3 regions of the Delftia sp. GW456-R20 genome follow, and region 2 is predicted to be linked to each of the others. Evidence: predicted binding sites of a transcription regulator. Region 2 holds the regulator's gene; each other region holds the start of a gene.
The links. The regulator FNR, encoded in region 2, switches genes on or off when oxygen is low (the NO sensors DNR and NnrR bind a similar motif). The targets are predictions, from matches to a motif close to TTGATNNNNATCAA.
Positions count from the first base shown of each region.

Region 1: a site for FNR is predicted at 3,292-3,305, ahead of adhP (alcohol dehydrogenase AdhP). Genes of this name have one in related genera too.
Region 3: a site for FNR is predicted at 5,809-5,822, ahead of A4F85_RS29900 (DUF7933 domain-containing protein). Genes of this name have one in related genera too.

Region 1 is NZ_LWCN01000004.1:1,208,553-1,218,031, forward strand. Features, by position in the region: gene A4F85_RS10785 (DUF2239 family protein) at 64-666, shown strand; gene A4F85_RS10790 (MATE family efflux transporter) at 721-2,139, shown strand; gene adhP (alcohol dehydrogenase AdhP) at 2,201-3,229, opposite strand; gene rimO (30S ribosomal protein S12 methylthiotransferase RimO) at 3,380-4,774, opposite strand; gene A4F85_RS31300 (recombinase family protein) at 4,773-5,342, shown strand; gene A4F85_RS31305 (zinc ribbon domain-containing protein) at 5,511-6,065, shown strand; gene A4F85_RS29565 (acyltransferase family protein) at 6,599-7,597, shown strand; gene A4F85_RS31310 (DUF2514 family protein) at 7,639-7,971, opposite strand; gene A4F85_RS10810 (D-Ala-D-Ala carboxypeptidase family metallohydrolase) at 8,057-8,494, opposite strand; gene A4F85_RS10815 (hypothetical protein) at 8,491-8,817, opposite strand; gene A4F85_RS30540 (hypothetical protein) at 8,927-9,196, opposite strand.
Region 2 is NZ_LWCN01000004.1:1,308,451-1,317,929, reverse strand. Features, by position in the region: gene ccoO (cytochrome-c oxidase, cbb3-type subunit II) at 1-609, shown strand, start outside; gene A4F85_RS11295 (cbb3-type cytochrome oxidase subunit 3) at 621-758, shown strand; gene ccoP (cytochrome-c oxidase, cbb3-type subunit III) at 786-1,703, shown strand; gene ccoG (cytochrome c oxidase accessory protein CcoG) at 1,781-3,235, shown strand; gene A4F85_RS11280 (FixH family protein) at 3,293-3,607, shown strand; gene A4F85_RS11275 (hypothetical protein) at 3,787-4,074, shown strand; gene fnr (fumarate/nitrate reduction transcriptional regulator Fnr) at 4,156-4,875, opposite strand; gene hemN (oxygen-independent coproporphyrinogen III oxidase) at 5,038-6,420, shown strand; gene A4F85_RS11260 (sulfite exporter TauE/SafE family protein) at 6,426-7,142, shown strand; gene A4F85_RS11255 (HD-GYP domain-containing protein) at 7,212-8,558, shown strand; gene A4F85_RS11250 (bifunctional diguanylate cyclase/phosphodiesterase) at 8,555-9,479, shown strand, end outside.
Region 3 is NZ_LWCN01000005.1:394,437-403,915, reverse strand. Features, by position in the region: gene ubiE (bifunctional demethylmenaquinone methyltransferase/2-methoxy-6-polyprenyl-1,4-benzoquinol methylase UbiE) at 144-875, shown strand; gene A4F85_RS25810 (Tim44 domain-containing protein) at 929-1,945, shown strand; gene A4F85_RS25805 (ubiquinone biosynthesis accessory factor UbiJ) at 2,068-2,706, shown strand; gene ubiB (ubiquinone biosynthesis regulatory protein kinase UbiB) at 2,703-4,268, shown strand; gene A4F85_RS25795 (sodium:solute symporter family protein) at 4,327-5,775, shown strand; gene A4F85_RS29900 (DUF7933 domain-containing protein) at 5,953-8,637, shown strand; gene A4F85_RS29895 (FmdB family zinc ribbon protein) at 8,861-9,172, shown strand; gene A4F85_RS25785 (DUF502 domain-containing protein) at 9,191-9,479, shown strand, end outside.

The sequences.
Region 1 (9,479 bases), 100 kb from region 2:
CGGATTTAATTGACTTGCGAATTTTACCCGGCTAATATCCTCCGCATGACTACCGACTCTTGCATGGCGGGCGCCGAGCCCGCACCCAGCTACACCATCTTCCAGGGCCATGGCCGTCTGCTCCAGGGGGACAGGCCTGCCGTCCTGCAGTTCCTGCAAAGCCATGAACAACAGGCGCAGGGCAGTGGATCGGCACCGCCGTTGTGGGTTTTCGACGACCACAGCGGCATGCGGCTGGACCTGGACTGGCGCAGCGAACTGGCCGCATCGCCCGCACCCGGTCAAGCCGCCGCCCCGCGCAGCGTGGGCCGCCCCAAGCTGGGCGTGGTGGCACGCGAAGTCACCTTGCTGCCGCGCCACTGGGAATGGCTCAACCGCCAGCCCGGCGGCGCCTCCGGCGCACTGCGCAGGCTGGTGGACGAGGCGCGCGGCAAGCACGCCGCACAGGATGCCGTGCGCGCCGCCACCGAAGCCGTCTACCGCTTCATGAGCGAGATGGCGGGCGACCTGCCCCATTTCGAGGACGCCAGCCGCGCCCTGTTTGCACGCCAGGCCGAAGCCTTTGCACAGCACACCGCCGCCTGGCCCAAGGATGTGCGAAGCTATCTGCAGCAACTGGGCGGCCCCGTGTGGGCGGGCTCACCTGCGGCGCCAGCCCAGGACTGAAGACCTGAAACGGCCCGACCTCACTGCTTTTCTCGTCGCATTACCAGACACAACATGACGAAACCAACCGAACCCCTGCCCCAGGCCGCCGCGCCTGCCGCATCCAGCCACGGCGGGCCGCCCATTGCCGGCAGCCAGCCGTTGTGGCGCACCTTTCTGGTGTTCCTGGGCCCCATGGTGCTGGCCAACATACTGCAATCGCTGTCGGGCACCATCAACAGCGTCTTCATCGGCCAGATGCTGGGTGTGCAGGCGCTGGCCGCCGTCGCGGCCTTTTTTCCGGTGATGTTCCTCTTCATCGCCTTCGTGATCGGCCTGGGCGCGGGCTCCTCGGTGCTGATCGGCCAGGCCTACGGCGCGCGCATGCATGACAAGCTGCGCGCGATTGCGGGCACGGCCATGTGCATAGGACTGCTGTTCGGCGCCATCGTGGCCCTGTTCGGCGGGCTGTTCACCGAGCCGCTGATGCGGTTGCTGGGCACGCCGCCCGACATCATGGAGCAGGCCACGCTGTACTCGCGCATCGTGCTGCTGGGCATGCCGGGGCTGTTCGTGTTCCTGCTGGCCACCTCGCTGCTGCGCGGCGTGGGCGACACGGTCTCGCCCATGCTGGCCCTGCTGATCTCCACGGGCACGGGCCTGGCCTGCACCCCGGCGCTGATCGCGGGCTGGGCCGGCCTGCCGCGCCTGGGCGTGGCCAGCGCAGGTGTATCCATGATCCTGGGCTTCACCCTGGCGCTGGCCTGGCTGGGCTGGCGGCTGCGCCGCATCGGCAGCCCGCTGGCGCCCAATGCCGCGCTGTGGAAGGCGATGCGCATTGACCGGACCCTGCTCAAGAGCATCCTGCGCGTGGGCATTCCCACGGGCGTGCAGATGATTGCCTCGTCCATGGCCGGGCTGGTCGTCGTGTCGCTGGTCAACGGCTTCGGCTCCAGCGCCACGGCCGCCTATGGCGCGGTCAACCAGATCAACTCGTTTGCGCAGTTTCCCGTGATCTCGGTCGCCATCACGGCCTCCATCCTCGGAGCCCAGGCCATCGGCGCGGGACGCAGCGAGCGCCTGGGAGCCATCACGGCCACGGCCATCCGCATGAACCTGGCATTGGGCGCCGCCCTGGCCCTGATCGGCAGCCTGTTCGCACGGCCGCTGCTGGGCATGTTCATCACCGACGAGCAGGTGCTGGTGCTGGCCATCGAGCTGCTGTACATCGTGCTGTGGAGCGGCCTGCTGCTGGGCTGCTTCATCGCCCTGTCGTCCATCATGCGTGCCAGCGGCGATGTGGTCATTCCCACGGCCATCACCATCACGGTGCTCGCCGTGCTGGAGCTGCCCATGGCCTGGTGGCTGAGCCGCGGCTTCGGGCTGATGGGGATCTGGATGGCGCTTCCGCTGTCCTACACCCTGACGCTGTGCCTGCAGACCGCCTACTACAAGCTGGTCTGGAAGAAGCGCCCCATCCGCCGGATGGTGTAAGGCATGCGCCATGCAAAACAGGCTTCCCAAGGGAAGCCTGTTTTTTGGGGTGGGCAAGGCGTCAGGCGTTCAGGTCCAGCACCACGCGCCCTTCGATCTTGCCTTCATGCATGCGCGCGAAGATGTCGTTGATGTTCTCCAGCCGGTCTGTGGACACGGTGGCCTTGACCTTGCCCATGGCCGCGAAGTCCAGCGACTCCTGCAGGTCCAGCCGCGTGCCCACGATGGAGCCGCGCACCGTCACGCCGCTGAGCACCATGTTGAAGATGGGCAGCGGAAAGCTGCCGGGCGGCAGGCCGTTGAGCGACACCGTGCCGCCGCGCCGCACCATGCCCAGCGCCTGCTCGAAGGCCTTGGGCGATACCGCCGTCACCAGGGCGCCGTGTGCGCCGCCAATCTCCTTTTTCAGGTAGGCCGCAGGGTCCGTGGTCATGGCGTTGACCGTGACCTGTGCGCCCAGGCGCCGGGCCAGCGCCAGCTTGTCGTCATCCACGTCCACCGCTGCCACATTCAGGCCCATGGCCTTGGCATATTGCACGGCCATGTGGCCCAGGCCGCCGATGCCCGAGATCACCACCCAGTTGCCGGGTTTGGTGTCGGTGACCTTCAGGCCCTTGTAGACGGTGACGCCCGCGCATAGCACGGGAGCGATCTCGATGAGGTCCACGCTGCCCGGCAGCAGGCCCACGAAATTGGCATCGGCCAGCGCGTACTGCGCAAAGCCGCCGTTGACCGAGTAGCCGGTGTTCTTTTGCTGCTCGCACAGCGTCTCCCAGCCGCCCAGGCAATGCTCGCAATGGCCGCAGGCCGTGTAGAGCCAGGGAATGCCGACGCGGTCGCCCTCCTTCACATGGGTGACGCCTGCACCCACGGCGGCCACATAGCCCACGCCTTCATGGCCGGGGATGAAAGGCGGATTGGGCTTGACGGGCCAGTCGCCCTGCGCCGCGTGCAGGTCGGTATGGCAGACGCCGCAGGCCTCGATCTTCACCAGCACATGGCCGGGATCGGGCCTGGGCACCGGAACTTCCTCGATGGTGAGCGGCTTGCCAAACTCCCGCACCACGGCGGCCTTCATGGTCCTGTTCATTCGCGCCATCCTTTCTTTGCGTCAAAGTAGGGACAGCATTTCAGCGAAGCGACCTGAACGCCTTGATCAAAATCAGGCCTTGGACCATCAAGGACAAAAAAAACGGGCAAGGAAAACCTTGCCCGCTTTTCAGGGATGCGAATGCAGGCCTTACACGGGCTGGCCCACCAGGTCGTGACCCTGCGTGCCCACGATGCGCGCCTTCACGAAGTCGCCCACCTTGTAGGTCTTGCTGGCCTTCTCGGGCGGCAGCAGGTGCACCAGGCCATCGATCTCGGGGGCATCGGCATAGCTGCGGCCCACGCCACCCTTCTTGCCCAGGCCCACGGACTTGTCCACCAGCACCTGCATGGTCTGGCCCACGCGCTTTTGCAGGCGCGCAGTGGAAACCTCTTCGGCCACGGCCATGAAGCGCGCACGGCGCTCCTCACGCACTTCCAGGGGCAGCATGCCGGGAATCTCGTTGGCGGCAGCGCCTTCGACCGGGCTGTAGGCAAAGCAGCCAGCGCGGTCTATCTGCGCCTCGCGCAGGAACTGCAGCAGGTGCTCGAACTCCTGCTCGGTCTCGCCGGGGAAGCCCGCGATGAAGGTGGAGCGGATCACCAGATCCGGGCAGATCTCGCGCCAGCGCTGCAGGCGCTCCAGGTTCCTCTCGCCGTTGGCGGGGCGCTTCATGCGCTTCAAGACATCGGGATGGCTGTGCTGGAAGGGCACGTCCAGATAGGGCAGCACGCGACCCGTGGCCATGAACGGAATGATCTCGTCCACGCTGGGATACGGGTAGACATAGTGCAGGCGCACCCAGGCGCCATAGGGCTCGGCGATCTCGGCCAGCGTCTGCACCAGTTCGAGCATGCGCGTCTTGACCGGCTTGCCGTCCCAGAAGCCCGTGCGGTACTTCACATCCACGCCATAGGCCGAGGTGTCCTGGCTGATCACCAGCAGCTCCTTGACGCCGCCCTCGAACAGCGCACGCGCCTCCTTGAGCACATCGCCCACCGGACGCGAAACCAGATCGCCGCGCATGGAAGGGATGATGCAGAAGGTGCAGCGGTGGTTGCAGCCTTCGGAGATCTTCAGGTAGGCGTAGTGCCTGGGCGTGAGCTTGATGCCCGCCTCGCCAAAGGCGCCCGGCACCAGGTCGATGAAGGGATCGTGCGGCTTGGGCAGATGGGTGTGGACGGCGTTCATCACCTCCTGCGTGGCGTGCGGACCGGTCACGGCCAGCACGCTGGGATGCACTTCCTGGATCAGGTTTCCGCCATCCTTGCCCGCCTTGGCGCCCAGGCAGCCCGTGACGATGACCTTGCCGTTCTCGGCCAGCGCCTCGCCAATGGTGTCCAGGCTCTCGCGCACGGCGTCATCGATGAAGCCGCAGGTGTTGACGATCACCAGGTCAGCGCCCTCGAAGGTCTTGGAGGTCTGGTAACCCTCGGCGCTGAGCTGGGTAAGGATGAGTTCGGAGTCCGTGAGTGCCTTGGGGCACCCGAGGGAGACCATACCTATACGGGGCAGCCGATCCACTTTGACAGCAGTTTCATTCATGGGAAAAACTTCTAAAGGTCTTGTCTATAGCTACCTGCGGTTCTCGGACCCCAAGCAGTCAACGGGGAGCAGCACGGACAGGCAGCTGGCATACGCGGAAAAATGGGCCTCTGAGCACGGCCTGCAGCTTGACAGCAGCCTGACCCTTCGCGACGAGGGCCTGAGCGCTTACCACCAGCAGCACATCAAAAGTGGTGCGCTCGGGGTGTTCCTGCGGGCCGTGGAGGACGAGCGTGTACCGCATAGATCTGTGCTGATCGTGGAGGGGCTGGACCGCCTCTCTCGCGCAGAGCCCATCCAGGCTCAGGCGCAACTGGCCCAGATTGTAAATGCGGGCATCACCGTGGTCACAGCGAGCGACGGAAAGGCCTACAGCCGGGCACGGCTGAAGGAAAACCCCATGGATCTGGTCTACAGCCTGCTGGTGATGATCCGCGCGCACGAAGAAAGCGACACGAAGAGCAAGCGCGTGAAGGCCAGCATCAGGCGTTTGTGCGAGGGGTGGCAGAACGGCACGTATCGGGGGCATGTGCGCCAGGGACATGACCCGAATGGGTCAAGGAGGTAGAAGGCGGACGGGAGATCGACTCCGACCGCGCGGCCGCCGTGCGCCGGGCCGGTCAGCTATATGTCCAAGGCCATGGGAGCAAGGGCATTGTGCAGCGCCTCGATGCCGAGGGACTGAAGCTCTACAGCACATCGGCGGAGAACGCCGCAGATCTACCGCCTGTTGAAGATGCCCCAGCTTGCAGGCATCAAGCCCATTGCCATCGATGGCGAGGAGTACCAGCTGCGCGGCTACTACCCTGCTCTACTGAGTGCAGACGAGTGGACCGAGTTGCAGCGCGTCGCCGCGCAGAGCGGCCGCAGGCGGGTCAAAGGGGATCTGCCGCATGTCATCACAGGTCTCGGTATCACGATCTGCGGATACTGCGGCCGCCCGATGTCCGGCCAGCACCTGGCGACCAAGAATCGCCTGCCAGATGGGAGACTACGCGACGGAAATCGGCGCCTGCTCTGCGCCTCGGCTGCCGCCTATGGCGGGGGCTGCCCAGTGTCAGGGAGCACCAGCGTGGCCCCTGTTGAGCGCGCGATCATGTCCTATTGCAGCGACATCGTGAACTTGCAGGCGCTGTACGGGGCAGACCGCAACCAGGCGCCCCGCGCCCAGGTGGTTGCAGCACGCCAGGAGGTGGACCAGATCAGCGCCCAGCTCGACAAGCTCACCGACGCGATGCTGGCCAGCGCCGATGAGGGCACGCCGGCAGTGTTCGCATGGCGCGCCCGCTAGCTGGAGGTCGACCTGGCCGCTGCTCAAGCCCGGCTGCAGGCGGCCGAACTGGATCTGGCCGGCGCGACGCGCACAGACATCGCTGGCGCCGATGCCGCTTGGCGCGCGCTGGCTACCGGCGTGGAGGCACAGGAGATAGGGCCCAGACTGCAGGCCCGCCAGCTAGTGGCGGACACGTTTGAGCGCATAGTGGTGTACGCGCGAGGTGTCAATCCTCAGCCTGATTGCTCCGAACGCACCTGCAAAATTGACCTCGTACTGATCGCTCGAGGGGGCACAGCCCGCATGCTTACGATTGATCGGCAGGGCAACTGGATTGCAGGGGAGCAATCATATCAATCCTCCGTTGAAACGCTTTTATAATCACAACAGAGACACTTATTCGAGGAAACCACACAATTCGTGAACAGGGAGTAATAAAAATCTTCAAAATCAAAATTTCAAAATCAGCGAATTTTTGGAGACACTAAAACGACCATTTATCCACAAAAGCTACAGTTTAAAATATGCTTCGGATTGACTATAAATAAATCGTGCTTTACTCCATTCAAATATTACGAGCAATTGCCGCCTGGATTGTAGTAGCTCATCACTATGTACAGATAGTCCATGGCTTCAGCCAAGCAACGCCAACTCTGGCATTTCTCTCAAACTACGGTGCAATTGGTGTAGATATCTTTTTCATAATAAGTGGCTTTGTAATTTATCTCGCCACAAAAAATAATACAACAACTGCGATGACCTTTGCAGTTCATCGAGTAGCCAGAATATTACCAATCTACTGGATTTGCACAGCAATTACAGCAGTACTGGTTATCAGTTGGCCCAAACTAATACCGTCCACCGCTTTTGAACTAAGCTTTTTCCTCAAAAGTCTGCTTTTTATCCCATCACCAAACCCGTCAGGGATTGGCATTTACCCCCTGGTTACTGTTGGATGGACGCTAAATTTCGAGGCGGCATTCTATTTGATATTTTTCTTAGCCATATTTTTTGGTAAGAAAAACTTAATATCCATGATATTCATTGGAATATTTTTAATAAATACCATACCTGCAAAATTCATACCAAATATTCAATTCTATTCATCCACTATCATATATGAGTTCATGATCGGAATACTGATAGGCTCATTTTATGAAAAGAGCGAATCAAAGGACATAAACATAATAATATCAGTCATTCTATTTTCTATTGGAATATATTTATTGCACGCAGCGGGCGGAGCATCTCACGATCCAGTAAAAAATGGAATACCTTGCGCGCTAATTTTCATTTCCATAATCACTCAAGAGAAATATTTTAAGCGCCTAAAGTTCTTTAAGCACCTAGGCGACTGGTCTTATTCTACATATCTGTTTCATGTAATAATAATATCAATTTCCATTGAATTCACCAAAATAATGTTGATTGATGAAAAAAATGCAATTGCTTTAAGCGTTATAGGAATTGCAGCCATTTCTTATCTTAGCTTCAGGTTTATCGAAAAACCCATATCCATCTTTATAAAGAAAAAATTCCCTCTTAAATGAATATAAATATTCAACTCTGATTAATATATATAAAACAGACCTCAGTGCGCCAGCACAATCAGTGAAATTGCAGCTTCGTGAGTGCGCTCGCAGGCTTCACCACGACTTCTGGCGTCATCAGCAATGCGCGCCAATTCTCCCGCTCGCTCGTCAGCGCGGCGCTGCAGCTCGGCGAGCAGATCGAGGGCTGCGGTGTCTGGCGCGCACTGTCCGGCAGCCGCGGGCTTGTGCACGGCCAGACTCGCGGGCGATAGTATCGAGGTTTTTACGGTAGGTGCTTTCCAGTTTTCGATAGCGCTCTGACGTTTCAGCGACCAGTGCGGCGGCGGCCGCACGTTCCATCGCCAGGTCGGTGCGGGCCTTGTCGACCGCACGCTGAGCAAGCTGGTGCGCCCGGCTCTGCCATGCCAGCACCAAGGCCAGAAGCCGCTAGGCGCGGGATTTGAGGAGGGTAAGCATCTACGCCTCCTGAATGCCCACCAGCGTGCTTTTGCCGCTGATGGTGATCACGCGGTTGACAGGCTTGTCCGGCGTGCGTGTGGACAAGTGCACCCAGTGCTTGCCTCCCACGCTCTCATAGATGATCTGCCCGATGCTCAGCGCGTTGACGTGCGGGGCCAGGGTCTTGGCCACGGCGTAGGGCGCACCGAACTTCGGCGCCACGATGTCAACGGCGGAGCCTATCGCGTGGTCGCTGCTTGTGACGCCGCCAACGGCCGCATTTACAGCGCGCGAGCTGTAGCCGCTGGTCACGATGATGGGCACGCCCAGGTGCGCACCTACGCGCTCCAGCATCGCGGCCGTGAGCGCCAGGCGCTGCAGGGCTTCGGGAGTTAGCGTGTTGTCCAGGCCCTGGCACTGGGCCGTGAGTTCGGCCAGGCTGAAATGAGGAGTCATACAGCACCCCCATCCTTTGGCGGCAGGCCCAGGCGTTTGCGCACCCATTCATTGAGCAACGGCCCGAGTGCGAACTGATCCCAGGCCCGGAACACCCAGTCGGCCGTAGTCATCGAGAACATGCCGACGACGAAGCCGGCGAGCCCCTCGGAAAGGCCTGTCGTCACCACGAAGTCAGGCGTACCGTAGTTCCTCGCTGCGATCCCGAGCACCAGCACTGCCGCCTTGCGCGGCCGTGTACCTTGCATCCACATAAGCGCTCCTGCACTGCCGAGAATCCCCGGCACTTTGGGTCGAATTTGATCGAACCAGTTGTTGTCCATGTGCCCTCCTCCGGGCATGAAAAAACCGCCCGAAGGCGGTTTGTTGTGGGGTGTCATCTGGCAGGACAGTTCGTGCGGCTGGATCGGCGCGTCGAGGATCGCAGCAGGATCAATTGCGTGCCCGGCACGCCTGCAGGATGGCCAGGCCTGCCGGCAAATCCGGGTTGTCCAGGTCGATGTACTTGCGCACGCTTGCGTCTTGGATCACCGCCTCCCGTATCACCGCGCCCCCCCCCCGGGCTTCTCGGACGACAAGCGAATAGGTGGCCCCCTCAGGGCCATACACGCTCACACCATTCACACAACCAGGGGTCAGCACGAACGTGATGGCCCCTTTGCCGCGAGATTTCGTCGCCGAATAATCATCGAAAGGAGCCATCCGGTCTGTTGGCCCCTTGCGGAGCCAATAGCCAGGATCAGCCTCAAGACGCACCGTGCGGCCCGAGTGCGCCCGGAAGCACGAGTAGACAGATCCATTTGAGGTGCACAGATCGTCAATGGGATAGCTGCCACTGGCGATCCATGCGACTTCACCATTAGCCGTATTGGGCTCTGGCACTGTTGTGCCTGCGGCCATCTGCACTGACAAGCCATGTTATGAGGCCAAGGCCGAAGCGCATACCGCCCGCTTGGTACAGGAGGCCAAAGACAAGGGCCATACC
Region 2 (9,479 bases):
CCCAAGAGCTTTTCCCACGAGAAGGTGGAAACCAACAATTTCCTGCTGATCGTGCTGACCCTGCTGGTGGTCGCCGTCGGCGGCATGGTGGAAATCGTTCCGCTGTTCTTCCAGAAGTCGACCACGGAAGCGGTGGCGGGCCTCAAGCCCTACACGCCGCTGCAGCTGATGGGCCGCGACGTCTATCTGCGCGAGGGCTGCTACAACTGCCACTCGCAGATGATCCGCCCCTTCCGCGCCGAGACCATGCGCTACGGCCACTACTCGGTGGCTGGCGAGTTCGTCTATGACCACCCCTTCCAGTGGGGTTCCAAGCGCACGGGTCCCGACCTGCACCGCGTGGGCGGCAAGTACAGCGACGAATGGCATCGCATCCACCTGAACAACCCGCGCGACGTGGTGCCCGAGTCCAACATGCCTGCCTACACCTGGCTGGAAAAGAACAAGGTGGATGACACCGTGGTCGCCCAGCACATGAGCGCGCTGCGCAAGGTGGGCGTGCCCTACAGCGACGAGGAAATCAGCGGCGCTGCCGAGCAGGTCAAGGGCAAGACGGAAATGGACGCCGTCATCGCCTACCTGCAGGTCCTGGGCCGTTCGGTCAAGTAAAGGAGAGCGACATGGACATCACCACCATGCGCATCGTGGCCACGCTGGCCTCGCTGGCCTGCTTCATCGGCATCTGGTGGTGGGCGTTCGCCCGCCGCAACCAGGCCCGTTTCGACGAGGCCGCCCAGCTGCCGTTCGAGCAAGACTGAGTCCCTCCACCAGAACGAGAACTTCCCATGAGCGATTTCGTAAACAACTTCTGGTCGATCTATGTCACGGCGATCACGCTGGGCGGCATCATCGGCTGCCTGCTGCTGCTGTATCTCACCGCACGCAAGAAGGTGGTCCCATCGGCCGACAACACCACGGGCCACGTCTGGGACGAGGACCTGCGCGAGCTGAACAACCCCATGCCCAAGTGGTGGATGTGGCTGTTCATCATCACCTCGGTGTTCGGCTTCGCCTACCTGGCGGCCTATCCGGGCCTGGGCTCGTTCGCGGGCAAGCTGGGCTGGACGCAGCTGGGCGCCTATGAAAACGAGATGGCCAAGGCCCGCGCGGACCTGGAGCCGCTGTACGCCAAGTTCACGAGCATGAGCACCGAAGACATGGCCAAGGACCCCCAGGCCATGGCCATCGGCGAGCGCCTGTTCATGAACAACTGCGCACAGTGCCACGGCTCGGACGCACGCGGCGGCAAGAGCTTCCCCAACCTGACCGATGGCGACTGGCTGCATGGCGGCACGCCCGAGAAGATCAGGGAAACCATCACGGGCGGCCGCATCGGCATCATGCCGCCCATGGCCGCTGCCGTCGGCACGCCCGACGATGTGCGCAATCTCTCGCACTATGTGCTGAGCCTGTCGGGCAGCCCGCACGACTCGCTCAAGGCCTCGCTGGGCAAGTCCAAGTTCACGGCCTGCGCAGCCTGCCACGGCATGGACGGCAAGGGCAACCAGGCTCTGGGCGCGCCCAACCTGACCGATGACATCTGGCTGCACGGCTGGGGCGAGGCCGCCATCACGGCCATGATCAACAACGGCAAGCACAACGAGATGCCTGCCCAGAAGGACAAGCTGACCGAGGCGCAGATCGCGGTGCTTGCTTCCTATGTCTGGGGCATGTCGCACAAAGACGGCGCAGTCCGTCAGTAAGCACAGGGGCGGCGCTGCGGCGCCGCCTTTTTGCGTTTTGAGTTTTCAGATATTTCAAAAAAACAAAGGAACCCACCATGAAGCCCGAGAGCGGGGATGACACCGGGAAGCCTCCCCGCAAAGTCATTCCGATCACGCCGGCCACGCCTGATCCGGGCGAGCTGGTGTCGATGTTCGAGTCGGAAAAGAAGGTCTACCCGCGCTCCATCAGCGGTGTCTTCGCACGCTGGCGATGGGCCCTGGTGTTTCTCACCCAACTGGTTTTCTACGGCCTGCCCTGGCTGGAGTGGGGCCAGCGCCAGATGGTGCTGTTCGACCTCGGAACGCGGCGCTTCTATCTCTTCGGGCTGGTGCTGTACCCGCAGGACTTCATCTACCTGGCGGGCCTGCTGATCATCTCGGCGCTGGCATTGTTCCTGTTCACGGCCGTGGCCGGGCGCCTGTGGTGCGGCTTCTCGTGCCCGCAGACGGTCTACACCGAGATCTTCATGTGGGTGGAGCGCAAGGTCGAAGGCGACCGCAGCGCGCGCATGCGGCTGGACAAGAACGGCTGGACCTTCGAGAAGGCCTGGAAGAAGTCGCTCAAGCAGTTGCTGTGGATCGCCATTGCGCTGTGGACCGGCTTCACCTTCGTGGGCTACTTCGTGCCCATCCGCGAGCTGGGCGGCGAGCTGCTGGCGCTGCAGGGCAGCTGGCAGATGTTCTGGGTGCTGTTCTACGGCTTTGCCACCTATGGCAACGCGGGCTACATGCGCGAGCAGGTCTGCAAGTACATGTGCCCCTATGCGCGCTTTCAGAGCGCCATGTTCGACCGGGACACCATGATCGTCAGCTACGATACGGGCCGGGGCGAGCCGCGTGCACCGCGCACCAAGAAGGTGGACTACAAGGCCCAGGGCCTGGGCGACTGCATCGACTGCAAGATGTGCGTGCAGGTCTGCCCCGTGGGCATCGACATCCGCAACGGTCTGCAATACGAATGCATTGGCTGCGGCCTGTGCATAGACGCCTGCAATTCCATCATGGACAAGATGGAGTACCCGCGCGGCCTGATCCGCCTGACCACGCAGAACGCCATGGCCGGCCTGTGGCGGCGTGCCCAGGTGCTGCGCCGCATCTTCCGTCCGCGCGTGCTGATCTACTCGGCCGTGCTGATCGGCTTGAGCGTGGCCATGATCGTGAGCCTGGCGCTGCGCCAGTCGGTCAAGGTGGACGTGATCCGCGACCGCGCCTCGCTGTCGCGCATCGTGGCTGGCGGCAAGCTGGAGAATGTCTACCGCCTGCAGATCATGAATGCCACCGAGCAGGCCCAGCGCTACCGCATCAGCGCCCATGGCCTCGATGGGCTGGAGCTGGCGTCCGAGCAGGAAGTCGAGGTCGGCCCGGCCGAGACGCGCGGCATTGCGGCGCGACTGCAGATTCCCTACGGTTCGGCCGAGCCGGGCTCGCACACCGTATTCTTCGATATCGATGCCGTGCATTCGGGCGCGGGACGCGCGTCCGAAAAGGCCGTCTTCCTGGTGCCCCGGTGATGTTCCTGGCAGGCGTGGCACGGTCCGCGCCTGCCGCCTGAAAGAAAGAGGTTTCCCATGTCTTCCAGTCCCGCAGTGTCCGCGCCCGCGCAGGCTCCCTCGCACCCCGACGCCGGCAAGCCCTGGTGGAAGTTCGGCCATGTCTGGCTGGTGGTGGCCGGCCCGGCGGCCGTGGTGGTCGCTGCCGTGATCACGGCCATCATCGCCATCAATGGCGCCGATCCCGTGATCGACCCCGACTACTACCGCAACGGCATCACGATCAACGAGCGTGCCGATGGCGTGCGCGAAGTGCCCAAGAGCATGGCGCCCGCCGTCACCGGCCGCAACCATGCGGCCACGCCCGCGCACGATCACCCCACGGACCGCTGATCGCCGTGCACCCCTGCAAGAGGCCGCAGTCGCGGCCTTTTTGCATGGCGGATCGCATCTCCGGCATGCGCGACGGGTGAGGGTTTCCTACAGGCGTGCAGGGCGCTGCGGGGCTTGGCGCCATGCGTTGGCGCGGCGCACAATGAAGGCGCCCCCTCGACAGCACAAGGAGATCGCTGATGTTGGCCCAACGCTGGATGTGGATTGCCTGGCCTGCCTTTTTGGCAGCCGCCGTGATGGAGATGCTGGTTTTTGCCTTTGTGGACCCGCTGGAGCTGCATTGGCTCGGCGACCTGGGCTGGTCGCGCCAGGGCATCTACACGCTGGCCTTCTTCGCCTTCTGGGGCGTGACCATGCTCTCCAGCCTGATGACCACCATGCTGGGCCGATCGGCCCGCGATCTCAACGACGGCGTGGTCTCCGAGCCCGACCCGGACCTGGCCATGCAGGGGCTGGGGCGGGACTGAGCGAGAGCCCGCTGCAATGAACAAGGCCCGCTGTCGCGGGCCTTGTTCATTGGCGGATGAATGCTTGCCGCCCTTGCGGCCTCACTGGCACTGCTGGCTGTTGACGATGCGCTTGAGCGCCTCCGTGTCCAGGATGCGCAGATGGCGCTGGCGCACCTCGATGATGTTGTCGTCCGCGAACTTGGAGAAGGTGCGGCTCACCGTCTCCAGCTTCAGGCCCAGGTAGCTGCCGATTTCCTCGCGCGTCATGCGCAGCACCAGTTCCGACTTGGAAAAGCCCCGCGCATGCAGGCGCTGCACCAGGTTGAGCACGAAGGCGGCCAGGCGCTCTTCGGCGCGCATGCTGCCCAGCAGCAGCATCACGCCGTGCTCGCGCACGATCTCGCGGCTCATGACCTTGTGCACATGGTTTTGCAGGGCCGTGACCTCGCGCGACAGGTCTTCCAGCTTGTCGAAGGGCATGACGCAGACTTCGGCGTCTTCCAGCGCGACGGCATCGCAGGTGTGGTGGTCGTTGACGATGCCGTCCAGGCCGATGATCTCGCCGGCCATCTGAAAGCCTGTGACCTGGTCGCGTCCGTCCTCGGTGGCCACGCAGGTCTTGAAGAAGCCGGTGCGGATGGCGTACAGCGAGGTGAATGTCTCGCCGTTGCGAAACAGCAGGCCTCCGCGCTTGACCTTGCGGCGCGTGGCCACGATGTCGTCGATGCGCTGCATCTGCTCGGCATCCAGGCCCATGGGCATGCACAGTTCGCGCAGGTTGCAGTTGGAGCAGGAGGCTTTGATGGTCTGAAGGTTCATGGAGTGATAAACATCAGCGGCACACAGCGTGCCGGCGGTGACCTCGTGGATTGCGATGAGTTGGATCAAATTGTCGCAGCAGTCCCTCAAACAACTCTTGATATGAGTCAAGGACATGACCGATGTGCTGCGGCACAGTCGAGGTATTAGAGGAAAAAACCCATGACCGCTGTCACCCCAGAGCTGCTGCGTCGCTTTGACGTACCGGGGCCCCGATACACCTCGTTCCCTACCGCCGACCGCTTTGTCGAGGCCTTTGGTGCAGAGGACTATATCCTGGCGCTGCAACAACGCAAATCGAGTACCGCAGCGCGTGCCACGCCTTTGTCGCTGTATGTGCACGTGCCCTTTTGCGAGTCGCTTTGCTACTACTGCGCCTGCAACAAGATCGTGACGCGCCACCACGATCGCGCCGCCGTCTACCTGGACTACCTGGCGCGCGAGATGGCCTTGCATACGGCCCATTGCGGCAAGGGCCAGACCGTCAGCCAGCTGCACCTGGGCGGCGGCACGCCCACCTTCTTCTCCGACGACGAGTTGCGCACGCTGATGGGCCTGTTGCGCGAGCATTTCAAGCTGGAGCCGGGTGGCGAGTACTCCATCGAGGTCGATCCGCGCACCGTCAGCGTCGAGCGCCTGGCCGTGCTCAAGGAGCTGGGCTTCAACCGCCTGAGCTTCGGCGTGCAGGACTTTGACGAACAGGTGCAGATCGCGGTTCATCGCGTGCAGCCGGCCGAGCAGGTGTTCGAGCTGGTGGCGGCCGCGCGGCAGCTGGGCTTTGCCTCCATCAACGTGGACCTGATCTACGGCCTGCCCAAGCAGACGCCCGAATCCTTCGAGCGCACGCTGGCCCAGGTCAACGCGCTGCGGCCCGACCGCATCGCGCTCTATGCCTATGCCCACCTGCCCGAGCGCTTCAAGCCGCAGCGGCGCATTGCGGCCGAGGATCTGCCCCAGGGGGCCGACAAGCTGGCCATGCTGTCGCGTTCCATCGCCGCGTTCATGGACGGTGGCTATGTCTATGTGGGCATGGACCACTTCGCCCTGCCCGAGGACTCGCTGGCCGTGGCCAAGCGCCAGGGCCGGCTGCACCGCAACTTCCAGGGCTACAGCACCCAGCCCGACTGCGACCTGATTGCGCTGGGCGTGTCGGCCATCGGCAAGGTGGGTGCCAGCTACAGCCAGAACGCCAAGACGCTGGAGGAGTACTACGACGCCATCGACGCCAGCCACCTGCCCGTGGTGCGGGGCCTGGCGCTGTCGCGCGACGACCTGGTGCGCCGCGCCGTCATCATGGCCATCATGTGTCAGGGCGCCGTGCTGTTCGAGCCCATGGAGCAGGCCTGGCTGCTGGGCTTTCGCGAGTACTTCGCGCCCGAGATGGCGGCCCTGGAGGACTTGCAGGCCAAGGGCCTGGTGCAGATCAGCGACGAGGGCTTCCAGGTCACGCCCATGGGCTGGTACTTCGTGCGCGGCGTAGCCATGCTGTTTGACCGATATCTGCAGGCGGACAAGAACCGGGCGCGGTTTTCGAGGATCATCTAGGCCCCATGCTGTTGTCGCTGCTCTGGACCGCTTTGATCATGGGGCTCGTCGGCGGGCCCCATTGCCTTGCCATGTGCGCTGCGCCCTGCGGCGTGGTCACGGGCGGGGCGGGGCAGGGCGGCGGCTCGCAGGTGGTGGCCGTGCATGGATTGCAAAGCCGGCTGTGGCTGCGCACGGCGCTGTTCCACGGCGGCCGTCTGGCCGGCTATGCCAGCCTGGGCGCTGCCTCGGCCCTGGCCATGGAGAGCCTGTCCTGGCTCACCAGCCAGACCACGGCGCTGCAGCCGTTCTGGACGCTGACCCATGTCGCCGTGATGGCCTGGGGCCTGGCCATGATGGTGCAGGCCCGCCAGCCCGCCTGGCTGGAGTCTGCTGGCCGCGCCGCCTGGCGGCGCGTGCAGCCCTGGGTGTCGGCGCCGGGCGGCACGCTGGCGGCAGGCTATGCCTGGGCGCTCATGCCTTGCGGACTGCTGTATTCGGCCGTGCTGGTCGCCGCGCTCAGCGGCGGCCCGTTGCAGGGCGCGCTGGCCATGGCGGCCTTTGGCGTGGGCAGCGGGCTGTGGCTGGTGGCCGGCCCCTGGCTGTGGCGGCTGGGCCGGCAGCGCCTGAACGGTCTGCGCGCCGAATGGGGCACGCGCCTGGCCGGCCTGATGCTGGTGGGCGTGGCCGTCTGGGCGCTGTGGATGGACCTGATCTACAAGCCCAGCCTCTGGTGCCGTTGAGCAACAGCTGAGGCCAGACTTGGCACCTGGGGTCGCGGATTGGCTGCGAGGCCCTCAGAACTGGAGATAATGCCCGAATCATCGGCTTACATATTGCCGATTCCTTCAGCCTCGGGGCCGTTGCCGCGCGTGAACCATTCCGTCCTCATCGATATCCGAGACCTCCGTCCGGGCATGTTTGTCCAGCTCGATGTTGGGTGGCTGAACCATCCCTTTCCGGTCAGCAGCTTCAAGATCACCTCCAGCGCACAGATCCAGACCCTGAAATCCCTGGGCCTGGAGGTGGTGCGCTGTGTCCCGCACAAAAGCGACACCTGGCCCGCCGAGGTGCGCACCCCGCCGCCGCAGGAGCTGCCGCCCGTCGTGGTGGCCCCCGAGCCTGCACCCACCGAACCTGCGCCAGCACCGCTGCTGCTGTCCGTGCCCGACTGGCGCGGCCGGCTGGAGGACTGCAATGCGCGCTTTCAGAAGGTGGAGCGCGGCTATGTGGCCATAGAGACCACCATCGCCAGCGCGCCCGAGCAGGCGCGCATGCCCACCGAGGCCCTGGTCGATGGCTGCCTGGCCGAACTGGCGGGCCCGCAGGACGTGGCCATTCACCTGCTGTCCGATGGCGTGGGCAGCAGCCAGAGCGTGCATGCCGTCAACGTGACCGTGCTCAGCCTGCTGCTGGGCCGGGCCCTGGGCCTGCAGGAATCGCTGCTGCGCGACCTGGGCCTGGCGGCGCTGCTGCATGACGCGGGCAAGCCCGTGGCCGGTGTCGAAGGTATGCACGGCCTGGCCCTGGAGCCTTCCGTGCCCGACGCCCTGCGCGAGCGCTACGAGCGCCATGTGGGCGAATCCGTGGCCATTGCCATGCGCATGGGCCTGTCGGCCCAGGTCACAACGGCCATCGCCCAGCACCATGAATGGGCCGACGGCACGGGGTTCCCGCTGAGCCTGGTGGCCGAAGACATGGAACTCACGGGCCAGATCCTGGCCCTGGTCAACAGCTACGACCGCCTGTGCAATCCTGGCGATGCACAGACGCCGCATACGCCGCACGAGGCCCTGTCCATGCTGTTCAGTCGGCTGCGCGACAAGTTCGCCGCGCCCGTGCTCAATGGCTTCATCCGCATGATGGGTGTGTTCCCCCCGGGCTCGGTGGTGGAGCTGACCGATGGGCGCCATGCCATGGTCATGTCCGTGAATGCATCACGCCCGCTCAAGCCCTCGGTGATGGTGCACGATGCCGGCGTGCCGGCCGCGCAGGCGCCCGTGCTGGCGCTGGAGCTGTTTCCCGAGCTGGGCATACGCCGGGGAGTGGCGCCCGCGCAGCTGCCGCGCGATGCGCTGGACTACCTGTCGCCGCGCCGGCGTGTCTGCTATTACTTTGAACGGGCGGTGGAGTTGGATCCACCGAAGGTGGCGTCTTGAACAAGCAAGCGCTCAACCGCGCCTGGCCCCGCCTGCTGGATGCACTGCAGGAGGCCCTGTGGCTGATCGATGCGCGCACCCTGAAGGTGCTGCGCGCCAACGCCGCCAGCGAATCCGTCACCGGCTATGAGGCCGATGCGGCCCCGGGCCTGCCCGTGCAGGTGCTGGCCGCCACGCCGCAGCAGCAGGCTTTCTGGAGCGATCCCTTCAACTGGCAGGCCGGAGCCCAGTTCATTGCCGAGGTGCGCCGCGCCGATGGCCAGCTGGCGCCCGTGGAGATGCGCGTGCGCGCGCTCGACGGCGAGGTGCTGCTGGTCAGCATGCTGGACCGGCGCGAGCAGGCCTTGCACGAGGCCGAGTTCGAGAGCCTGCTGGGCGAGTTGCGCGCCACGCTGGAGTCCGCGGCCGACGCCATCCTGGTCTGCGATCCCGATGGCCGCATCCGCGCCTTCAACCACCGCTTTGCCACGCTCTGGGGCATTCCCGAGGCCCTGCTGGTGCGTCGCAACGACGTGGCCATCCTCGACCACCTGGCCAGCCAGGTGCGCGATGCCGAATCCTATGCGCGCCAGTTGAAGCTGCTGTCGGCCCAGCCCCTGATGGAGGCGGCCGACGTGCTGGACCTGCGCGACGGCCGCATCCTGGAGCGCCGCGCCGTGCCCCAGCTGCGCCGGGGCCTGCCCATGGGGCGGATCTTTTCCTTTCGCGACATCACGGCCGAGGCCCAGACCCAGGCGGGCCTGGAGCTGGCAGCGCGCGTCTTCGAGTCCAGCCTGGACGGCATCTTCATTGCCGACGGCTACATGGATGTGGCCCGCACCAACCCGGCCTGCGAGCGCCTGCTGGGCGGCATGCCCGTGCAGGGGCGCACGGTGGAGTCGCTGTTCGAGGCCTCCGAAGGCCAGGCCGACACCCTGGGCG
Region 3 (9,479 bases), on a different contig from region 2:
GGTGCTATATTTAAAATAGCTTAAAAGTCTTTGTTTGAAGGCGTTTCAAGCTGTTTGTTCTTGATAACCCTTGCCCGGCAAAGCCCGTGGCCACACGGGGTTGTCGCTGTACGCATTACTACTGCTTGCTTAGCATCGTTGTTATGAGCACCACACATTTCGGATTCCAGTCGGTGGACGAGCGCGAGAAGGCCAGCCGCGTGCGCGGCGTGTTCGACTCGGTCGCTTCGCGCTACGACGTCATGAACGACCTGATGTCGGGTGGTCTGCACCGTGCCTGGAAGGCCTATACGGTGATGGTGGCCAACCTCAAGGAAGGCGACAAGGCGCTGGACATCGCGGGTGGCACGGGCGATCTGGCCCTGGCCTTCGCCAAGAAGGTCGGCTCCACCGGCCAGGTGGTGCACACCGACATCAACGAAGCCATGCTGCGCGTGGGCCGCGACCGCCTGATCGACAAGGGCGTCATCCTGCCCACCATGGTCTGCGATGCAGAAGCCCTGCCGTTTCCCGACAACCATTTCGATCTGGTCAGCGTGGCCTTCGGCCTGCGCAACATGACCCACAAGGATGCGGCGCTCAAGGAAATGAACCGTGTCCTGCGCCCCGGCGGCAAGCTGCTGGTGCTGGAGTTCTCCAAGGTGGCCAAGCCCCTGGAGAAAGCCTACGACTGGTACTCCTTCAAGATTCTTCCGGCCATGGGCAAGCTCGTGGCGGGCGATGACGCCAGCTACCGCTATCTGGCCGAGTCCATCCGCATGCACCCCGGCCAGGAGGATCTCAAGCGCCTGATGCAGGAATGCGGCTTCGGCCATGTGGACTATCACAACATGACGGGCGGTATTGCGGCGCTGCATGTGGGAATCAAGTGCTGAGCGCGTGAGGCGTTCGGTGAGGTGACGGCAACACGATTATTCGAGGAGATGACATGAAAAAGCTATGGTCTATGGTCTTGGTCGCAATGCTGGTGGTGGTCCACGGCACGGCCGACGCCAAGCGCATGGGCGGTGGCGGATCGGTGGGCAAGCAGTCGAGCAATGTGACGCAGCGTGAAGCTACGCGCGCGCCGGCGCAGAACACGCCGCCGCAGAACGCCGCCACACAGAACGCTGCGGGCAAGCCTGCAACGCCGCCTGCGGCCGCTCCGGCCAAGAAGCCCTGGGGCGCCATGCTCGGCGGCCTGGCCGCCGGCCTGGGCCTGGCCTGGCTGGCCCACTCGCTGGGCCTGGGCGCCGCCTTCGGCCAGTTCCTGCTGATCGCCCTGCTGGCCCTGGTCATCATGGTCGTGGTGGGCATGGTCATGCGCTCGCGCCGTGCAGCGGCCGGTGCGCAGCAGGCATCGTCCAGCCCCTTCGCCTTCCAGAACGCGGCCCCTGCGGGCGCGGGCAACATGGGTGGCAACGTGGACAGCGCACCGCTGGCACGCCAGTACAACCCCGAGAAGGTCGGCAACGACGCCTCGGCCCGTCCCTGGGAGCAGAACCACCAGCCGGCCGCCCTGGCCTCGGGTTCCGGCGTGCAGATCGGCTCTGCCCTGGCAGGCTCGCAGAACTGGGGTGTGCCTGAAGGCTTCGACACCGAAGGCTTCCTGACGGCTGCCAAGCGCAACTTCGTCACGCTGCAATCGGCATGGGACCGCTCGGACATCGCTTCGCTGCGCGCCATGATGACCGACGAGATGCTGACCGAGATCCGTGGCCAGCTCAGCGAGCGCGAGGTGCAGCGCCCTGGCCAGCCCAACCAGACCGACGTGGTCATGATCGATGCCCAGTTGCTGGGCATCGAGGATCTGGGCAATGACTACATGGCCAGCGTGGAATTCTCGGGAATGATCCGCGAGGACGCCTCGGCAGGCCCCACGCCCTTCCGCGAGGTCTGGAACATGACCAAGCCCAAGAGCGGCAGCAGCGGCTGGCTGGTCGCCGGCGTCCAGGCACTGCAGTAAGTAATTTGCAGAGGACCGGCGCAAGCCAGGGATGCGACAGGCGGTCACGCCATGGGCTGGCCACTTGTCTCGACCGGATTTGCGTCGGCCGCATCCTCTCACTTCGGGAATAATCGGGGACTATGGCAACACAGTCCCCTTTTTCTTTTCTGAACGGTCTCATGGAACGCGTGATGGCCGGTCCGCAACCGCCGCAATGGCTGGTCAGCGAGGTGCATCAGCGCCTCGTGCTGTTCCTCAACCATGTGCTGATGCAGGAGAAAGAGGCGATGGAGCGCCTCGTGCGGCAAAAGGGCCGCGTGGCGCGCGTGCAGTGGCGCGGCTACTCCATGGCCCTGCAGATCACGCCCGCCGGCCTGTTCAACGTGGCTCCCGAAGGCGCGCAGCCCGACCTGCTGCTTGAAGTCACCGAGACCTCCCCGCTGGCCCTGGCCCAGGTGGCCCTGCGCGGAGACAAGCCCTCCATCCGCATCGAGGGCGACGTGCAACTGGCCGCCGACATCAACTGGCTGGTGGACCACGTCGAATGGGACGTGGAGGAAGACCTGGCCCGCATCATCGGCGATGCGCCCGCGCACACCGTGGCCAAGGTCGCGCGCAGCGCCGCCCAGGCACTGCGCCAGTTCGTAGGCGCCCGCATGGCCGGCAAGCCCGATGCCGATGCCCCCGCCCCCGAGGCCGCACGTGCCTCAGCGCCCGCCAGCGCGCCCGTTGGTTCCCCCGTGGTATCCCTGCCCGGTTTCGAGAACGACAAGCCATGAGCCGGTTTCTTCGCGGGCTGACCATCCTCTGGGTGGTGTTCCGCTACGGACTCGATGAACTGGTGCTGTCGAGCTTCGAGCATCCCTGGATGCGCCGCGCACGCGCGGTGCTCACGCTGGGCCGGCGGCTGGACAAGCCGCGCGGCCAGCGCCTGCGCGAGGCCCTGGAAGAGCTGGGACCCATCTTCGTGAAGTTCGGCCAGGTGCTGTCCACGCGCAGCGACCTGATGCCGCCCGACGTGGCCGAGGAGCTGGCCCGGTTGCAGGACCGCGTGCCGCCCTTCGATTCGCAGATTGCGGTGGACACCATCGAGCGCGCCTTCCGCAAGAAGCTGGACCAGATCTTCGTGAGCTTCGAGCGCGAGCCGGTGGCCAGTGCCTCCATCGCCCAGGTGCACTTTGCCGTGATCAGCGACCGCAACGGCGTGCAGCGCGACGTGGCCGTCAAGGTGCTGCGTCCGGGCATGAAGACCGTGATCGACAAGGACCTGGCGCTGATGCACATGATGGCGCGCTGGGTCGAGCGCCTGTCGGCCGACGGCAAGCGCCTCAAGCCCCGCCAGGTCGTGGCCGAGTTCGACAACTACCTGCACGACGAGCTGGACCTGATCCGCGAAGCCTCCAACGCCGCGCAGTTGCGCCGCAACATGGAAGGGCTGGACCTGGTGCTGATCCCCGAGGTGTACTGGGATTTCTGCCGCAACGACGTGATGGTCATGCAGCGCATGACCGGCGTGCCCATCAGCCAGGTCGAGCGCCTGCGCGAAGCCGGCGTGGACATCCCCAAGCTGGCACGCGACGGCGTGACCATCTTCTTCACCCAGGTCTTTCGCGACGGCTTCTTTCACGCCGACATGCACCCGGGCAACATCATGGTCAGCCTGGAGCCCGAGACCTTCGGGCGCTACATCTCGCTGGACTTCGGCATCGTCGGCACGCTGACCGAGTACGACAAGGAATACCTGGCGCAGAACTTCACGGCGTTCTTCCGCCGTGACTACAAGCGCGTGGCCGAGCTGCACATCGAAAGCGGCTGGGTGCCGCCGAGCACGCGCGTGGACGAACTGGAGGCCGCCATCCGCGCCGTCTGCGAGCCGTACTTCGACCGTCCGCTGGCCGAGATTTCGCTGGGCATGGTGCTGATGCGCCTGTTCCAGACCTCGCGCCGCTTTCAAGTCGAGATCCAGCCGCAACTGGTGCTGCTGCAAAAGACGCTGCTCAACATCGAAGGCCTGGGGCGCCAGCTGGACCCCAACCTGGACCTGTGGAGCACGGCCAAGCCCTTCCTCGAAAAATGGATGCTGGACCAGATGGGCCCGCAACGGCTGTGGCGCGAGCTGCTGGCCGAGGCGCCGCGCTATGCCAAGCTCATTCCCGAGCTGCCGCGCCTGATCCATCGCCGGCTCACGCGCAACTCCGGCGAGCACGACGAACTGCTCAAGGAGCTGCTGCAGCAGCAAAAGCTCACCAACCGCCTGTTGCAGGCCATCGTCAGCGCCGGTATCGGCTTTGTCATAGCGCTGATCCTGCTGCAACTGGTGGTGCGGCTGCGCTGGTACTGAGAACACTGACGGGTTTCCGGACCTCTCCCTTTTCCCACTTTGAAACAGGAGTGCCAGCGTGCTGCTCTCTATGGTGATCGCCTACCTGTTCGTGACCATCGCCATCGGCCTGTGGGCGGCCAGGCGGGTCAAGAACACAGCCGACTTCGCAATTGCCGGGCGCCATCTGCCCATGTACATGATCATCACCACCACGTTTGCCACGTGGTTCGGCTCGGAGATCGTGCTCGGCGTGCCCGCCAAGTTCATCGAGGGCGGCCTGCGCGGCGTGGTCGAAGACCCGTTCGGCGCGGGCATGTGCCTGATCCTGGTGGGCCTGTTCTTCGCGGGCAAGCTGTACCGCATGACGCTGCTGACCATCAGCGACTACTACCGCCACCGCTATGGCCGGTCCATCGAGATCGTCTGCTCGCTGATCATCATGCTCAGCTACCTGGGCTGGGTCTCGGCCCAGGTCACGGCCCTGGGCCTGGTGTTCAACCTGCTGTCGGGCGGCACGGTCAGCATTCCCGTGGGCATGGCCATCGGCGTGGTGTCCATCCTGGCCTATACGCTGTTCGGCGGCATGTGGTCGGTGGCGGTGACGGACTTCCTGCAGATGATCATCCTGGTCGTCGGCCTGGTGGTGCTGGCCTGGTTTGCCAGCGACATGGCTGGCGGTGCCGGCAAGGTCATCGACCTGGCCGTGAGCCGCGATCTGTTCCAGTTCTGGCCCGAGCCCAGCTGGCATGAAATCCTCTTCTTCTTTGGCGCGGCCATCACCATGATGCTGGGCTCCATTCCCCAGCAGGACGTGTTCCAGCGCGTGATGTCGGCCCACAGCGAGAAGGCCGCCACGCGCGGCACCGTCATCGGTGGCTCGGCCTATATCTGCTTCGCCTTCGTACCCATGTTCCTCGTGGCCAGCGCGCTGATCATCATGCCGCAGGAGGCAGCGGAGTTGCTCAAGCAGGACCCGCAGAAGGTGCTGCCCACCCTGGTCATGGACAAGATGCCCTTCGTCATGCAGGTGCTGTTCTTCGGCGCGCTGCTGTCGGCCATCAAGTCCTGTGCCTCGGCCACGTTGCTGGCGCCCAGCGTGACCTTCACCGAGAACATCTGGCGCCAGTTCCGCACCCAGGCCAGCGACCGGGAAATGCTGCTGGCCATGCGCATCAGCGTGCTCGTCTTCAGCATCTGCGTGCTGGCCTACTCGATCAAGATGGAAGGAACGCCCATCTATGAGCTGGTCTCCAGCGCCTACCAGGTGCCGCTGGTCGGCGCCTTCGTGCCGCTGGTCTTCGGGCTGTACTGGAAGCGCGCCACCACGCAGGGCGCCATTTGCGCCGTGGCACTGGGCATTGGCGTGTGGGTGGTCTTCATGACCACTCCTGCTTTGCACGAGGCATTTCCGCAGCAATTGGCGGGACTGCTGGCTGCAGTGACGGGGATGGTGGCCGGATCACTGGCGCCGCAGTGGCTAGCCAATCGCAGCGCAGACATTCTTGAATTCAGCCCTGAAAGGTAAGCGCCGTCACACCATCATTTGCAAAAACAATTGATGACAATCATCAATAGTTATTAACTATATAGTCGGCGGCTGGGATTGTGGAGGTCCCGGAATGCTGACTTGGGTGGTGTGAAGCACAGGTCGTGACAGTACGGCGGACCTCCGAATAGCAAACGCTTGGGAGGAAGCACCGTCATGAAAACACTCAAACTGATTGCGAGGGCTCGCCGGCTGAAGCTGCGGCCTGTCGCTGGCGTCCGGTTCCGATGGAGTTGGCTTGGAGGCGCCTTGCTTGTGCCAGCCCTGTGCGGCCAGGTGGCAATGGCTGCGCCGAGGATCCCGGTCGCTCCGGTCATTGTCTGGAGCGAGGACTTCGAAAACCCGCAGACACCCCCCATCACCACGGAGGGGCGGGATCTGCTGGTCTACCAGGGCGCGGACCCTGCGGGGCAGATGTATACCGCCGACCCCCTGTACCGGATGAGCGCCAACCAGTGCAATGGCATAGTCACGTCCTTCAACCAGGATCCAACTTCGGCGACGATGAGTGCGGCCTGCGGTTCCCAAGGCAATTGGAACGCCCTGCAGCAGATGGCGGAGGTCGCAGGGCGCTATCAGGGCCAGAGTGCGGCGGATGCGGTCAAAAATCACGTCATGGCGATGCTTACAGCGAATGGAACCTATCCTGCTGGCGCAATTGCCTTTCGCACCAAGGCCAATATTCCGCAAAGTTCCGGCAGCAGATTCCTCACGGCCCGTGCCGATGTGGTGGCGAACTTCTGCTCGTCAGGATTCGTCGCTCCGTTGCTGCGTTTTTCTCTTGTCAATGACGCTAATGCGGAACTGCCCATCTCCATGAACGCTGTCGATCCATGCGTGGATGGTGTGTCGTTCAATACGATGCCTATCGGTATTGGGATCATACAAACGGCCAGGGCCCAGACAGTGACCTCTCCCGGAGCCCTGCTCTTCAGCGGAGCCTCTGTCGGGTTTGTTCTGCACAACGACCAGACCAGCTCCATGGGCAACGATTCGTCGATCGACAACGCGCAGATCATCGATGTCACGCCGCAGCTGGACAAGGCCTTCTCGCCTGCCAGCATCCACCTCGGCCAGGTCTCCCGGCTGACCATGACCATCACCAATACGACCGATCTGCTGCGCAAGCGAGGCTGGTCGTTTACCGACAACCTGCCTGCAGGACTGGTCGTCGAGGGCAATGCCAGCACCACCTGCCCCGGCACGACCGTGCAGGCGGCAGCAGGCGGCAGCACCGTGACCGTGTCCAACGGAGACCTGGCCCAGGGCGCCGCCTTCTGCGAGGTGAGCCTCGACGTGCGTCCGACCGCGACAGGCAGCTTCACCAACGGTCCTTCCAACCTCAGTCTTATTGGCCTGAACCAGCCGGCCACACTGGCTGTGCTGGCGGTTGCGCCAGCGGCCGACATGCAGGCCACCAGCGTCGATCTTCCGCCGTCCATGACGGTGGGGGCACCGGTATCCGGCAGCTTCAGCTGCACCAATGCGGGACCCAGCCCTGCGGCGGCAGCATCGTGTGCCATTTCAGGTCTGCCGGCAGGCGCTTCCGTGTCCTGCACTCCCGCTGTTCCTACAGGATCGCCGCTGGCCGCAGGCGACAGCATCGCCTGCACGGTAGGCTTCACGCCTGCTGTCACGGGCGCCATCACGGCACTGGTGACGGCCGGCAGTGCAACGACAGATCTGGTGCCAAGCAACAATACGATGTCCTTCCCCTACAACCCAGGGGAGTCGGCGGACATGAGGGCCACGGAGCTGACCCTGCCGGCCTCCATGGCTGTGGGCACGCCGGCATCCGGCAGCTTCAGTTGCACCAACGCGGGGCCCAGCCCTGCGGCGGCAGCCTCGTGCGCCATTTCAGGTCTGCCCGCAGGCGCTTCCGTGTCCTGCACTCCCGCTGTACCTACAGGATCGCCGCTGGCCTCGGGCGCCCGCATTGACTGCACGGTGGGCTTCACGCCCACAGCGGGCGGGGCATTCACGGCCCTGGTCACCGCCGGCAGCGGCACGCCGGACCCGGTGCCTGCCAACAACACGACCTCGCGTCCCTACAGCCCCGGGGAGCGGGCCGACATGCAGGCCACCTCCATCACGCTTCCCCTGACCATGACGGTGGGCGCGCCGGTCTCCGGCAGTTTCAGCTGCACCAATGCCGGCCCCAGTGCGGCCACGGCGGCCTCGTGCGTGATCTCCGGCCTGCCAGCCGGGGCGACCACGTCCTGCACGCCCAGCGTGCCCACGGCCTCGCCATTGGCATCGGGCGGCAGCATCGCCTGCACAGTGCAGTTCACGCCCACCACAACGGGCACCATCGCGGCCTTGGTGACGGCGAGCAGCAGCACGGTGGATCCGGTGCCGGCCAACAACACCAAGGCCCACCCCTTCAACCCCGTGGAGCGGGCCGATATGCAGGCCACCAGCGTCACGCTGCCGGCCACCGCCAACGTGGGTGTTCCCGTGAAGGGATCGTTCGTCTGCACGAATGCCGGCCCCAATGCGGCGGCCTTTGCCAATTGCTCCATCGCAGGGCTGCCAGCGGGTGCCAGCACCTCATGCACGCCTGCGGTGTCGACTGGCGCGCCGCTGGCCTCGGGTGCCCGCATTTCCTGCACGGTGAGCTTCACGCCCACCACGCAGGGCAGCCTGACAGCCACGGTGACGGCGGTCAGTGGAACCACGGACCCGGAGCCGGCCAACAATTCGCGGGATCAGGAATTGGTGGTTGCTGCCGCATTGACACCGGAGCCGGTCCCCGCCACCGGGGTGCCTGCCCTGGTGCTGATGGGCCTTGCCGTCATGCTGGCCGGTATGGGGATGCAGCGGCGCCGGGCACGGCGCTGAACATGGACGCGGCAGGCGCCCCGGCAGCGGGGCTTGCCGGCACCGCCCTGATGGAATGCCAGTCCGCGCGACTGGCATTTTGCATTTCGGGCCATCAGGTACCGACTGATGCATGCGGCTTGCGGCTCTCCGGCCTGGGCCTTTGGGGGCAAGGCAGCCGCAGTATCGGGCGGATGCCTATAATCGAAAGTTTTGCATCTTCTCTCGTATAAGCATTAGCGCCATGCCTATTTATGCATACAAGTGTGGCTCCTGCGGTCATGCCAAGGACGTGCTGCGGAAAATCTCGGATGCTCCGCTGACGACCTGCCCGGCCTGTGGTGCCGAGGCCTTTTCCAAGCAGCTGACGGCTGCCGGCTTCCAGCTCAAGGGCTCGGGCTGGTACGCGACCGACTTCAAGAACAGCGGCAGCAAGAGCGCCGCCACGCCGGCTCCAGCGGCAGACACCCAGGCCTCGGATACATCTGCCGCACCTGCGGCAACTGCGCCTGCTGCGGCCCCCGCATCTGCTCCCGCACCCTCCACGGGCCATTAATCAAGGCTTGCATTTCTCATGTCCGCTCTGCGCAAATGGCTGTTCGCCGGCCTGCTGGTGATTGTTCCTCTGGTGATCACGCTGGGCGTGCTCAACTGGATCATCGGCACGCTGGACCAGACGCTGGCCATCCTGCCCGAGGCCTGGCATCCGGACCGGCTGCTGGGTTTCCACATTCCCGGCTTCGGCGTGGTGCTCACGCTGCTGATCCTGCTGGTGGTTGGCGCTGCGGCCAGCAACTTCATCGGCCGCAAGCTTGTCTCCTGGGGCGATGCGGTGGTCAGCCGCATTCCCGTGGTGCGCTCCA